DNA from 2 places in the Dactylosporangium sp. NPDC005555 genome. Region 2 is predicted to be linked to the other one. Evidence: riboswitches for the same ligand, from Rfam matches in the RefSeq annotation. Region 2 holds a riboswitch; the other holds the start of a gene.

Region 1 (7,018 bases), on a different contig from region 2:
GAAGGCTGGGACGTATGGCTGACGAGCGGACATTTGTGATCGTGGGCGCGAGCCTCGCCGGGGCGAAGGCGGCGGAGACGTTGCGCGCCGAGGGCTTCACCGGCCGGATCGTGCTGATCGGCGAGGAGACGGAGCGCCCCTACGAGCGCCCCCCGCTGTCGAAGGGCTACCTGCAGGGCAAGGAGGACGCCCGCGAGAAGGCGTTCGTCCACCCCGAGGCGTGGTACACCGACAACGACGTGGACCTGCGCCTGGCCACCCGCGTCACCCGGGTCGACCCGGCCGCGCACACCGTCACCCTCGACGGCGTCGACGAGCTGCGCTACGACAAGCTGCTGCTCACCACGGGCTCGCGGGTCCGCACCCTCGACGTGCCCGGCACCGACCTCACCGGCGTGCGCTACCTGCGCACCGTCGACGAGTCCGACGCGCTGCTGGCGCACCTGCGCGCCGCCGCGCACGTGGTCGTCGTCGGCGCCGGCTGGATCGGCCTGGAGACCGCGGCCGCGGCCCGCAAGCACGGCACCACCGTCACCGTGGTCGAGCAGGCGGACCTGCCGCTGCAGCGGGTCCTCGGCGACGAGGTCGCCACGATCTTCGCCGGCCTGCACCGCGCCAACGGTGTCGAGTTCCGGTTCGGTGCCGGCGTCGCCTCGTTCGAGGGCACCGACGGCGTCCTCACCGGCGTGACCCTCACCGACGGCTCGCACCTGCCCGCGGACATCGCCGTCGTCGGCGTCGGCATCCAGCCCAACACCGAGCTCGCCGTCGACGCCGGCCTCGAGGTCGACAACGGCATCCTCGTCGACGCCGCTCTGCGCACCTCCGACCCCGACATCTACGCCGCCGGCGACGTCGTCAACCTGGACCACCCCGGCCTGCGCCGCCGGGTCCGCGTCGAGCACTGGGCCAACGCCCTCAACGGCGGCAAGGTCGCCGCGAAGTCCCTGCTCGGCGACGCCGTGTACGACCGCGTGCCCTACTTCTTCTCCGACCAGTTCGACCTCGGCATGGAGTATTCGGGCTTCGTCGCCCCCGGCGGGTACGACCGTGTCGTCTTCCGCGGCGGGACCTCGGTCGCGGACGGGTTCGTCGCGTTCTGGGTGCGGGACGGCCGGGTCCTGGCCGGCATGAACGTCAACGTCTGGGACGTCACCGACGACATCCAGGCCCTGGTCCGCGCCGGCTGGGCCGGCACCGCCGTCGACCTCGACCGCCTGGAGGACCCCAAGGTCCCGCTGGGCGAGCTGCTCTCCTGACGCCGCCGGTAGGCCGCGACGCTGACCCCCGTCAGCGTCGCGGCTGACGACGGGCGGCGGCGTCCCGGCCTACGGTTCCGGCTCGACACATCATGTTCGAGCCGAGAGGTCGCCATGCCACACAACCTTCGACGTCTGTCGGCCGGGGTCTGCCTCGTCGCCGCGCCGCTGTTCTACATCGCGGGGCTGGTCGTCGACCCCGCCCTGCGCGCCGGTGACCAGGCCGACGGGGCCTACGGCCGGCACCCCGGGCAGGTGTCGGTGAGCGCCGCGCTGCTGCACTGGAGCTGGGTGCTGCTCGTGCCCGGGATCATCGGCATGATCCACCTCGTGCGCCGGCGGGCGGTGCTCTTCGGCCACGTCGCCGGGGTCGTCGCCCTCCTCGGCGTGGTCAACTTCTCCGCGCTGATGCTCGGCGACTTCTTCTACGCCCGGCTCGAGGCGGACCTCGGCACCGCGGAGGGCGACCGCCTCGCCGACGCCGCGTTCGCCGCCGGTGGTGCGCTCTGGGGGTTCCAGGTGCCGGGGTTCCTCGGGCTGCTCGGGGTGCTGCTGCTCGGCCTGACACTCGCGTACGACAAGCGGGTGCCGTGGTGGGCGCCGCCGGCGATGGTGATCGGCATGCTGGCCGGGCCGGTGTACCCGATCGGCATGATCGTGGGGAGCCTGCTGTACGTCGCCGGTGCGGGCGTGATCGGGCTGCGGATGCTGCGGATGAGCGACGCCGAGTGGGCCGCCGACCCGGCTCCGGCTCAGTCGCCGGCCAGCGGGAATGTCGCGGCGACCGTGTAGCCGCCGCCGGGCCGGGCACCGGCGTGCAGGGTGCCGCCGTGCAGCGCGGCGCGCTCCCGCATGCCGGCGAGCCCGTGCCCCGCCGGTGCCTCCCCGGTGGCCTCTGTGGGCGCCTCTGTGGACCGGCCGTCGTCGCTGATCTCGACCGTGACCGCGGCCCCGGTGTAGCCGACGGTCACGTCGACGGTCGCCGCTCCGGCGTGCTTGAGCGCGTTGGTCAGCGCCTCCTGGACGATCCGGTACGCCGACAGCCCGAGCGCCGGCGGCAGCGGCAGCGGCGTGCCGGTCGTGGCCACCCGGACGTCGAGCCCGGCGGCGCGCAGCGGCCCGGCCAGCTCGTCGAGGCGGTCGAGGCCGGCCGGTGCCTGCCCGTTGCGCAGGACGCCGAGCAGCATCCGCAGCTCCTCCACCGTGTCCCGGCCGGCGCGTTCGACGCCCCGCAGCAGGTCACGCTCCTTGTCACGGGCCGGGTCGGCGGACAGCAGCATCCGTACCCCACCGGTCTGCAACGTCATCAGGCTGACGTTGTGGGAGATGACGTCGTGCAGCTCACGGGCGATGCGGGTGCGCTCCTCGCCGGCCGCGACCGCCGCCCGCTGCGCCATCCGGACCGTGCGCAGCGTCTGCCGGTGCAGCAGGATGCCGCTGCCGTACGCGACACCCATGAACATGGCGCCGATGAGGCTCTCGGCGACGTCCTGCCCCGGCAGGGTCTGCAGCAGGGCGTATGCGGCGAGCACGGTGACGACGCCGGCGGCCCGCCCGCGCGGCCCCGCCGGCTCGCTGCCGACCGTGTGCACCAGGATCAGGTTCGAGTAGAACTGCCACGCCGCGAGCGGATAGTCGTCGTCCATGACCGCGACCCGGAACAGGGCCGACAGCACGGTCAGCGCGGCGAGCGTGCCGACGGGGGAGCGGCGGCGCAGCAACAGCAGCACCCCGGCGGCGAGCGCACCCGCGGCGACGAGCCCCGGCCGGTGCACCTGGCCCGGTCCGGCGCCGGCGCGCCCGTACGCCTCGACGACCCCGGCACCAGCGACGGCGAGCGCCAGCAGGGCATCGAGCCACGACGGCCGCCAGGCGGGCACGCTCACCCGCCCGGCCGGACGATGCCCGCCTCGTAGCCGTAGACGACGGCCTGGACCCGGTCGCGCAGATGCAGCTTCTGGAAGATCCGGCCGACGTGGGTCCGCACGGTCGCCTCGCCCACCAGCAGCCGCTCGCCGATCTCCGCGTTGGACAGCCCGCGCACCAGCAGCTCCAGCACCTCGCGCTCCCGGCCCGTCAGCGCGTCGAGCTCCGGCGCCGGGTCCGGCTCGGGCCGGGCGGCGAACGACGCGATGACCCGCGTGGTCACCGCCGGGTCGATGAGCGCGTCACCGGCCGCCGCGACCCTGACCGCGTCGACGAGCTGCTCCGGCGGCGACACCTTGAGCAGGAACCCGCTGACCCCGAGCCGCAGCGCCGCGTGCAGGTGCTCGTCGGTGTCGAACATGGTCAACAGCACGATCTTCGGCGGTCGCGGGTCCGCGAGCAGCTGCCGGGCCGCGGACAGCCCGTCCAGCCGCGGCATGGCGATGTCCATGACGAGCACGTCCGGCCGCAGCCGCCGCGCCACCGCGACCGCCTCGGCGCCGTCCGCCGCCTCGCCGACCACGGTGATCGTCGTCTCGGCGGCCGTTTCCACCACCAGCCGCAGGCCCGCCCGGATCATCGCCTGGTCGTCGGCGATCACGAGTCTGACCTGCTCCGGCATGTGTGCAGGATAGCCAGCGCAGGCACCGGCCCGGCGTGCGCCTCGGCCGCGATGGACCCTGCACGGATCACGCGGTTTTGCTTAGGATTCGAGGTGATGCGTCGATGTGAGGGTGCAGGGTCGGCCGGAGCGGGGTAGGCGAGCCGTGGATCATGATCGGGACATGGCGATGGCCGCGATCCGTTCCGTCTACACGATCACGGGCCGGATCAACACCGGCGACACGGTCGTCGAGACGCTGCACCGCATCGCGGAGGCCGTCGTCGAGGGCGTCGGGTTCGGTGCCGCCGTGGTCAACTACCTGCATCCCGAGGGTGTGTACGAGGCGGTCGCCATCGCCGGGCCCGAGGAGGCGAGGGCCGAGCTGCTCGGCGCGCGGTACCCGGCGGCCGAGTTCGACGCGCACCTCGCCGACGCCGACGAGTGGGGGCAGCTGCGCTTCCTGCCGCACGAGCGGCACAACGACGGCATCCAGTCCTGGGTCCCGTCCCTGGCCGGCGGCGCGGAGGACATCCCGGACGAGGAGCGCTGGCATCCCCTCGACGCCCTGTTCGCGCCGCTGTGCGCGCCCGACGGGTCGATGGTCGGGGTGCTCAGCGTCGACCTGCCCGCGGACGGCAAGCGGCCCGGCGCGTTCCAGCGGGAGCTGCTGGAGATGCTCGCCGCGCAGGCCGGCATCGCGATCAACAACGCCAACCTCGTCGAGGCGCTGCGCCGGGAGCGTCAGCACCTGGAGGCCAGCGAGGCCGCGTTCCGGCTCGCGTTCAACGGCGCCGGCACCGGCATGTGCATGATCGGCCTGGAGGGTGCCGACCTGACCCGGCTGATCCGGGTCAACCCCGCCCTGTGCGAGCTGCTCGGCCGCGACGAGGACGTGCTCGTCTCGATGCGCTTCGGCGACCTCATCCACCCCGACGATCTCGACCGCAGCAGGGCGGTCTTCGCCGGCCGCTCCGGATCCATCCGCGACCACGAGGTCCGCTGCGTGCGCGGCGACGGCGAGACGATCTGGATCTCCGCGACGATGTCGGTCGTCGGCGGGTCGCCGGCGTTCGCGATCACGCAGGTGCAGGACATCACCGGCCGCAAGGCGACCGAGGCCGACCTCGTGCGGCGGGCGTCCCGCGACCCGCTGACCGGCCTCGCCAACCGCGACGCCTTCGCCGGACCCCTCGCGGCCGCGGTCCGGCGGGCCCGCACCGAGCAGGTGATCAGCGCGCTGCTCTTCTGCGACCTCGACGACTTCAAGGTCGTCAACGACACCCTCGGCCACGACGCGGGCGACGCGGTCCTCGTCGCCGTCGCGCAGCGGCTGGTGTCGCTGGTTCGACCCACCGACACCGTCGCCCGGCTCGGCGGCGACGAGTTCGTGGTGCTCACCGGCAACGTCGCCGTCGCCGACCTCGGCGCGCTCGTCGACCGCCTGGAGCGCTCCGTCGCCGCACCCGTCACGCACCAGGGGCACATCATGCGGGTCCGGGTCAGCGTCGGCGTGGCCGTGATCGATGACACGGTCGAGGACGCGGGCGCCGCGCTGCGTGCCGCCGACCGGGCGATGTACCTGGTCAAGGGCGGCCGTCACGCCGGAGAGGTGACCGGCCGGGTGACAGCGTTCGGTGATCGTTCGGGTGCGCCGGGTGGATTGCCGTTGCTGCGGTTGGCCCGGCCAGAAGCGGCCCAGTAGGGTCGGGTGGTCTGCTCCGGTCGACCTGCACCCCATCGGGTGCTGCCGGGCGGGCGCCGTCGAGTCGCGAGACGTTCGCGAGCCGGGGACCCATGTAGTCCTCTGGGGTGTATCCGTGGCTGGGCCACGGTAGGGCGAAGCTTCCCGCCCGAACCCGTCAGCTAACCCGGTAGGCGGCCACGGAAGGAGTCTGCGTCGATGCTTGCCGCCCGCATGACCACGTAACGCCGCACCGCTGATTCCCCCCTTCCAGCGCGCCGTCCTCTTGGCGGCGTGCCGATGCTGCCTGCCACGAAGAGGAAATATCAGTAGTGAAGTCATTGCCACGCGAGTTCAATCCGCGACATCGCCGGCCGGCGTTCAACGCCCGGTTCGTCGCGAAGACCGGCGCCTTCTCGGTCGCTGTGCTGTCCGCCTCGATCCTGGCCGGCGTGCCGGCCGAGTCGCCGCCGTTCACCGGCCCCGCGTACGCCGAGCCGGGCGTCGTCGCCACGTCCTCGCCGCCGGCTTCCGGGTCCGCGTCGCCGTCGCCGTCTGCGTCTGCGTCCGGGTCCGCGCCGGCCGGAGGCCCGCTCGCCGCGGCGGTGCCGGTCGTGCCGCCGGTGCCGCCCGCACCGCCCGTCGTCCGGCCGGTCGCGGGCCTCGATCAGCGGCAGATGGACAACGCCGCGATCATCGTCAAGCAGGGCCGGGCGCAGGGCATGCCCGACCAGGCCCTCGTGGTGGCGATCGCGACCGCGATGCAGGAGAGCGACCTCTACAACGTCGCCAGCTCCGCCGTCCCGTCCAGCCTGCGGCTGCCGCACGAGGGCGTCTCGTCCGACCACGACTCGGTCGGGCTGTTCCAGCAGCGGGCCAGCCAGGGCTGGGGCACCGTGGCCGAGCTGATGAGTCCGGCACACTCCGCGATGCTCTTCTACGACGCGCTGTCCCGCGTGCAGGGGTGGCAGCGGATGAGCGTGACCGCGGCCGCGCAGGCGGTGCAGCGCTCGGCGTTCCCGGCTGCCTACCAGAAGCACGCGACCCGCGCGGCGCAGATCGTCGGCGCCCTCACCTGATGCCCGTGACCGCACCGTACCGGGCCGGCTCGGTGCGGTGCGGTGCGGTCACGGCAGGGTTCAGGCGGGGTGGCGGGTCGCCCAGCGGGCCAGGGCGACGAGTTCGGCGACCGCGGCCGGCTCCGGGATCGCCAGGTCGAGGACGAGCAGCGCCTGCGCCAGAAGATCCTCGGCCTGCCGGACGCACCACGTGCGGGCGCCGGCCCGCTCGATGACCTTCGCGGCGCGTTCGAGGTCGGCGTCGCTGAGACGGCTCTCGCGGCGCAGCAGGTCGTCGAGCTCGTCGGCGCCCGCGGCGAGGGCCGCGGCGACCGGCAGTGAGCGCCGGCGGCGGCGCAGGTCCGGGAACGCCGGACGGCCCGTCACGGCGGGGTCGCCCCAGATGCCCTGCAGGTCCTCGGTGAACTGCACGGCCAGGCCCAGCCGCACGCCGAACAGCCGCAGCTGCTCCACCCTGGCGCGGTCGCCG
Region 2 (7,018 bases):
GTCACCTCGTACACGTCATGGCCGTAGCGGTTGCCCTCGAAGTACTGCAGGTGCGGGTTGGCCGCGCCGAGCAGCGGGCCGTTCGTGGCGTTCCAGCTCGCCGAATAGGCGCTGGACGTGGCGGAGTGCGCCACGAACTCGGTGCCGATGACCGGCGCGCCGGCGTTGTCGAAGTCCGGCCTGATGTCCTGGACGAACGCGCTGTGCCAGTCGCCGGTGACGGTCACGAAGTCCGGCCCGCCGGCGTTCTGGACGTGACCGAGCAGCTCGGCGCGCTCGGCCCGGAACCCGTCCCACTGGTCGGTGAACATGAAGCCGCCGCCCGGCGCCCGCTGCTGGCTCAGGAAGATCGAGTTGATCCAGCACTGCCAGCCGCCGCCGCGCTGCGCGATCCGGTCCTTCAGCCACGCCTTCTGCTTGGCGCCCAGGATGGTCCCGTCGGCCAGGTTCTGCTCCGAACGGTGCTGTCGCAGGTCGAGCACCACGAGCTCGAGCAGGTCGCCCCACTGCCGGCTGCGGTAGATCCGCGGGTCCGGCAGCGCCGTGTCGTCGCCCTCCAGGCGCAGCGGCATGTGCTCGTACCAGCCCTGATAGGCGGCGGCGCGCCTGGCGACGAACGTGGCGGCGCCCCGCGATCCCGAGTAGTCGTTGAAGACGTCGTGATCGTCCCAGGTGAGATAGAAGGGATGCGCGGCGTGCACGTCGCGGAGCAGGGGGTCGCCCTTGTAGAGCGCGTGCAGCTTGCGATAGTCGTTCAGCGTGTACGCCGTGCCGAGCTCCGAGCCTTCGTAGATGTAGTCACCGAGGTGCACGACGAAGTCCAGGGCGCTGTCCGCGGCCAGGTCACGCATCCCCGGATATTCGCCGGCGCGGTAGTCCTGGCAGTTGAGCGACGCGAACCGGACCAGGCTCGTCGGCCCGACGGGCGCGGTCTTCGTGCGGCCCACCCGGCTGGCCTTGCCGAGCGCCGTGAACCGGTAGTAGTAGCGCCGGCCCGGCTGCAGCCCTTCGGCGACCACGTGGACGCTGTGCCCGAGCAGTACCGACGCCGCGACACTCCCGGACGCCACGACGGTGCTCATCGCCGCGTCCGTGGCGACGGCCCAGTCGACCTGCACGATGTCGGCGAGGGGCTGGGTGTCGGCGAGCGGGTCCGGTGCGAGTCTCGTCCACAGCAGGACGCTGGTCGGCAGCGGATCGCCGGAGCCGACGCCGACGGTGAACGGCGCCGGGTCCCAGCTCGCGCCGAGCGCGGCCGCCGCGGCGTGTGCCGCCTGCGGCCCGAGCCCCTGCATCAGCGGCCAGGCGGCGCTCATCGCGCCGGCGCCGGCCGCCGCCCGCAGCAGTGTCCGTCGATCGAGTCGCATCAGGATCCTCCCGTGACCACGCCGAAGGAGATCGCGTCGGCGTAGCCGTCGTTCGAGGTGCCGCCGGCACGGGTGAACACCACTTCCACGCGGACGGTCCGCGCCCCGGCGGGCACCGCACCGGCGGTGGCGCGGCGCAGCAGCCCGGTCACGTTGCCCCGGTCGGCCGCGGTCACCGCCGCGAGACCGACCACGCCCAGAGAGCCGCCGGCGCTGTCGAGGAACGTGGCGGTGCACGACGCCGTGTCGTTCTGGTCGGCGTAGCCGCCGAGGTACGCGCCGAACTCGTACTGGCCCGCTCCGCCCGGCAGCGGCACCGCCTGGGTCATGCGGCTGCGCGCGCTGGTGCCGCCGCCGAAGAAGTTCGCGCCGCGGTTCGCCGGTCCCGGGCCCGTCTGCGTCGGGTAGCCGGCGGTGCCGTAGGCGATGACGGCGGGGCCGCCCTCGGCGACCGTCCAGCCGGAGAGGCCGGCCTCCGCTCCCGGGTTGGTCAGCAGGTTCGTGGGCTGCGTGGTCAGGACGAGGGACACGCTGTCGGCGTAGCCGTCGTTGGAGGTGCCGCCGTCGCGGGTGAACAGCAGCACGGTGCGGGCGGTGCGGCTGCCGGGCGGGACGACGCCGGACTGGGCGCGGCGCAGCAGGCCGGTGGTGCTGCCGCGGTCGGCGGCGGTGACCGGCCCCAGCACGCACACGCCGAGCGGCAGACCGGTGGCGGACAGGAACTCCACCGAGAGCCGCGCGCCGTCGTCCTGGTCGGCGTAGCCGCCGAGCCAGCCGGTGAAGTCGAACGTCGCCGACCCGGCGTCGATCTGCGCCGTCCACGGCAGGGTCGCCTGCTGCCGGAGCCGGGTCCTCGCCACATTGCCGCCACCGGCGAAGTTCGCACCGCGATCGGCCGGGCCGGGACCTGTCTGGGTCGGGTAGCCGGCGGTGCCGTACGCGATCACCGCCGCCGCGCCCTCGATCGTGCTCCAGCCGGTGAGGCCGGTCTCGAAACCGCCGTTGGCGATCAGGTTCGGAGTCTGCACGCGCACCCCACCGCTACTGTAAAGAAGGTGGCCTAAATCGTCGTGCGTGAATCTAGCATCGAACAAGATCGAACAGAAGGCCCCGGCGTTGCGCGCGCCTGAACACGCGGCGGCCGGCGCGCATCGACCGTCACCCGAAGCGGCCACCGGTCTGACAACCGCACGGCGATGTGCTACAAACCCACCGAACACGGGGGGAGGAATCGCTATGCGTCGGTATTTCGTGGTGCTCACAGCGCTGGTCATCGGGGTGGCCGGGTGCGGATCGGGCAGCGACTCGAAGGGCTCGCCGTCCAAGGCGTCGTCCCCGTCGAAGCCGCCACCGCCGAAGGTCGCCGGGAAGCTGCTCGTCACCACCGTCAACGGGCTGAAGCTGCTCACCCAGGAAGCCGACGGGCACATGACGATCGCGCCCTTCGACGTGCCGCGCTCCGACGACTTCGACTACGAGCTCTCCGCCGACCACAAGACGTTCGTCTACCGCAGCGGCAAGGTCGTGACCGCGCGGACCGTCGCCGACGGCAAGGAACGCCAGATCGCCGCCGATGCCTTGGCGAGAAGCCTGTGCCTGCGCGTCTCGCCGGACGGCAGGCACGTCTCGTTCCGCCGCGCCGAGGACCTCGTCGTCGCCGACCTCGCCGGCAAGGCGACCGTGCTCGACAAGGTCAAGAAAGAGCAGTACACCCTGGGTGGGATCACGCCGGTGAGCGCCACGTCCGAGCTGACCTGCGGCGAGTGGCTGGACGACACCCACGTGAAGTTCGACCGGCGCAAGCAGATGCCGCAGCAGGTCTCGGTCGAGATCACCGACTCCACCACCGTCGTGAAGGCCGACACCACGACCGTCGCGGTGCTCGGCGGCAAGACCCCGAAGCTGCTGGACTCGCCGAAGATGTGGCAACCCACCGCCATGTGCGGCAAGCGGGTCGCGGTCTCGCTCGGCTCGTCGAAGGAGGCCCTGCACTTCCGGGAGCGCACCGGCGACGCCGAGCTGACCAAGGACGGCACGTTCAACGGCGCCGACACCACGCTCGCCGGCACGACCGTCGGCGGCAACAGCCTCCTCTTCACCCCCGGCACCTGCCGCCCGATCCTGTACACCACCGAGACCCGGACCTTCCAGACCGTCGACCCGGCCACGCGCGCCATCGGCAAGGACCCGATCCTCACCCTGCCCTCCGGCGGCATCGACGTCCGCCTGTACGACGACCCGGAGACCTGGCAGCCGGCGCCGGACAGCGAGGTGCTCGCCGCCGTCATCGACAAGCAGATCGTCATCATCGACCTCAAGGCCGCCACCGCGGCCCTGGTCCCCGCCGACAACCTCGACGCCTCCGCCCGGGTCGTCGCCTGGCTCTGACCGGAGCGGCCACGCAGACCACCGGACGGCGCGTGGCGTCTATGATCCCTGCACTTGTGTGACCGAACGGGGAGGCAGAGCGCGATGCGCATGCGCAGGATGATGTCGGCGCTGGTCCTGGCGTTCGCGGCCGGGCTGAGCGCGGCGTGCGGCACCGACGCCGACGACACGGCGAAGAGTGCGGCACCGGCGAGCGGCACCGCCGCGCCCAGTGCTGCGGCCAGCGGTGCGGCCAGCGGTGCGACCGGCGGTGCGACCAGTGCGGCGGCGAGCTCGCCGGTCGGCGCGAAGGCGGACACGGAGCGGATCTGCAAGAACGTCATCGCGGCCTTCGAGGCCGAGAAGATGCAGCTGCTCGAGGTGCTGCTCAAGATGGCGACCGCGGAGGACCAGGCCACCAAGGACAAGGCCAAGGCCGACGCGGCGGCGCTCGTCGGGAGGCTCAAGACGGTCGTCGACAAGGAGACCGCGACCGCCGCCGACCCGAAGGCGAAGGCCGCGTTGCAGGCGCTCGTCGCGACCCTCGGCAAGATGCTCACCCCGGAGGGCGTTGCCGACCCGGACTTCGAGAAGAAGCTGGACGCGGCGACGGCCGAAGCGTCCACGTACTGCCCTGGCCTCGACGCGGCGTAGGACAGCGTCGAGCTGCGGGGCGGCGGAACGGCGGGCGCCCCACCTCAACGGGGGAGAGGTGGGGCGCCGTCTGTGCCGATCGAGGGTCAGCCCGGGCGGCCGTAGCCGTAGAGGCTGTCGATGTCGATCGGGGCAACCTTCACGACGGTGCGGCTGTTGGGGGCGTGGATGATCTGGTTGTTGCCGATGTAGATGCCCACGTGGCCGAGGCCGTTGTAGAAGACGAGGTCGCCGGGGACCAGCTGGCTGCGGGAGATGTGGCGGACCTTGCCCCATTGCTGGGCGGCGTTGTGCGGCAGGGACACCCCGGCGGCTTTCCAGGCCATCATGGTCAGGCCGGAGCAGTCGAAGGTGTTCGGGCCGGCGGCGCCCCAGACGTACTTCTTGCCGAGCTGGGCCCAGGCGTAGTTGACGGCCTTGCCCGCGTTGCCGGAGACGGCCGGGGGCTTGCCCGGGTTCGTCGCCGGGGCCGTGGTCTTGGGTTTCGCGGCGGCTGCCGCGGCTGCCTCGGCCTTGGCCTGCAGGGTGTCGAGACGCTTGATGTCGCCCTCGATCTTCTTGCGGCGGGTGGCCAGCTCGGTCTTCTGCTGGCTTTGCGCGGCGAGGGTGTCGTTGAGGCGGCGCTGCTCGGCGTCGAAGGTGCCCTTGGCCGTGCTGTACGCGGCCAGGTCGCGCTGCTGGCTGCGGGAGATCTCCTGCAGCGTGCCGACGCGGCCGGTGAAGGCGTCCGTCGAGGTCGCGCCGAGCATGAGCGACAGGGTGCCGAGGTTGCCGCCGGTCTTGTAGGCGTTGACGGCGAACGCGGCGGCGTCGTGCTGGGCGGCGTCGAGGTCGGCCTGCAGCGGCACCAGGTCGGCCTGCAGCTTGGCGATGGCCGCCTGGGTGGCATCGAGGTCGCCGTTGACCTTGTTGTACTGCTCGACGACGAGCTCGACCTCGTTGTTGCCCTTGTCGATCTGGGCCTGGAGCTCTTCCGGGGTCGGGTCCGCGCGTGCGGCACTGGCGGGGGCGATGAGCGCCGCCACCGCAAGCGCGACGACCGCGGTGCGCATGGTCGTGCGTCCGTTGAACACGGGACAGTCCTTCTTCGCGGACCGCCTACCGGGTTAGCTGACGGATTCGGGCGAGAAGAAGGCGCGCCCTACCGCGCCCCGGTGTGGCGGGCGCGGATTCACCCCATGGGACAAACCCCGGATGGTTCCCCGGCTCATCGGCGAACGCCCGGACAGCAGGCGCGGCCGACGACTCGGCGGCGGCTGCCCGGGCCGCCCCGGCGGGGCGACGACGTCCGACAGCCAGCACAAACGTAACGGCGCGGAAGAGCAAAGGGGCTCGATCTAAGGCGGACTTAACGCAGACCCAAGGCGGCCCTGCGGACGACCCCTCGCAATTCGACACATTTGCAAATGCCGTACTGGTTCTGGCCCGTACGGGTTCCGCTGGAACCGCCCGAGGCAGGCGATCCTGCTCCTCGACGTGACGTTCGCCGACGGCACCCACCAGGTGCGTCGCCGGGCGTCACCCTGTCACGGCGGTGATGAGCAGCGTGACGTACAGGACGGACAGGACGACGGTCACGGGTCCATCCTCGCCGCCGGTGGTCACACCGGCGGGGTGTAGAGCGCCACGATCGAGGCGACGGCGGCGCGGTCGCCGTCGATGTCCGCGGCGTCCAGGTCCACGCCCTCGAAGAGGATCCCGCACCACGTGGTCGAGTCCGCGGTGACGGTCGCCGCGGGGTTCGCGATCGTGCCCGTCCGCACGTGTACGGCGCCGCCGTCGGTGACCGTGTGGAAGCTGTGCACCGGCGGGCCCGCCCGGCGTGCGTCGCGCCGGTCGTGCAGGTGAAGCACGACCGGCGGGACCGTCGCCCGGACCGGCGGCGCCATGGTCCGCATGGCGACGACGACCGCGTCGGGGGTCATGCCGCCCTTGGTGCCCGGGTCGGGGCCGGCGGAATACCAGCGGCCGAGCGACCCCAGGACCTGCTCCAGCCCGCGGCCCCACTCGGTGGCGACATACGCGGGGGTGCGGGCGAGGTCCGTCAGGACGACGTGGTCGACGATCCCGGCCTGCCGCAGGGACCGCAGCCGGTCGGTGAGCACCGCCGGGGTGATGCCGCGGACGGACTCCTGCAGGTCGGCGAAGCGTTTCGGGCCGAGGATCAGCTCCCGCACGACGATCAGCGACCACCGGTCGCCGACGAGGTCGAGCGCGTTCGCGGCCCGGCATGCGTCGCCGTGGTCGCCGTAGCTCTGCCGGATCGGCACCGTCGCCTCGCTCTGTTCAACCGAGTACCAACTATGTTAAAGATAGCAGCATGACGTCTTCGCGTGCCGTGCCGCCCGCCCCTGCCGTCGTCGACCGCGAGACCTGGCTGCGTGCGCGGGAAGCGCTGCTGGCCCGCGAGAAGGCGCACACGCGTGAGGGCGACGCGATCGCCGCTGCCCGCCGTCGCCTGCCGATGGTGGAGGTCACCCCGATCTCCCTGGCCGGCGCGGGCGGCCCGACGCCGTTCGCGGACATCTTCCAGGGCCGCGACCAGCTCGTCGTCTACAAGCACATGTGGCACCTGGACAAGCCGTTCGAGGAGCAGTGCGAGGGCTGCACCGCCTCCATCTGGGACTTCC

The links. Region 2 has a riboswitch for cyclic di-AMP ahead of ABZS58_RS11765 (NlpC/P60 family protein). Riboswitches for the same ligand answer to the same signal wherever they lie in the genome.
Region 1: linked by a shared signal. The riboswitch ahead of ABZS58_RS15960 (hypothetical protein) and the one ahead of ABZS58_RS11765 (NlpC/P60 family protein) in region 2 are both predicted to bind cyclic di-AMP.

What each region holds. Positions count from the first base shown of each region.
Region 1 covers NZ_JBEXDG010000012.1:29,096-36,113, reverse strand. Annotated here, with positions in the region: gene ABZS58_RS15985 (FAD-dependent oxidoreductase) at 15-1,259, shown strand; gene ABZS58_RS15980 (hypothetical protein) at 1,374-2,051, shown strand; gene ABZS58_RS15975 (sensor histidine kinase) at 2,012-3,145, opposite strand; gene ABZS58_RS15970 (response regulator transcription factor) at 3,142-3,807, opposite strand; gene ABZS58_RS15965 (diguanylate cyclase) at 3,971-5,491, shown strand; cyclic di-AMP (ydaO/yuaA leader) riboswitch at 5,539-5,682, shown strand; gene ABZS58_RS15960 (hypothetical protein) at 5,803-6,549, shown strand; gene ABZS58_RS15955 (polyprenyl synthetase family protein) at 6,610-7,018, opposite strand, start outside.
Region 2 covers NZ_JBEXDG010000008.1:99,127-106,144, forward strand. Annotated here, with positions in the region: gene ABZS58_RS11745 (alkaline phosphatase D family protein) at 1-1,367, opposite strand, end outside; gene ABZS58_RS11750 (hypothetical protein) at 1,367-2,395, opposite strand; gene ABZS58_RS11755 (hypothetical protein) at 2,604-3,755, shown strand; gene ABZS58_RS11760 (hypothetical protein) at 3,840-4,388, shown strand; gene ABZS58_RS11765 (NlpC/P60 family protein) at 4,475-5,461, opposite strand; cyclic di-AMP (ydaO/yuaA leader) riboswitch at 5,469-5,614, opposite strand; gene ABZS58_RS11770 (helix-turn-helix domain-containing protein) at 5,990-6,658, opposite strand; gene ABZS58_RS11775 (DUF899 family protein) at 6,709-7,018, shown strand, end outside.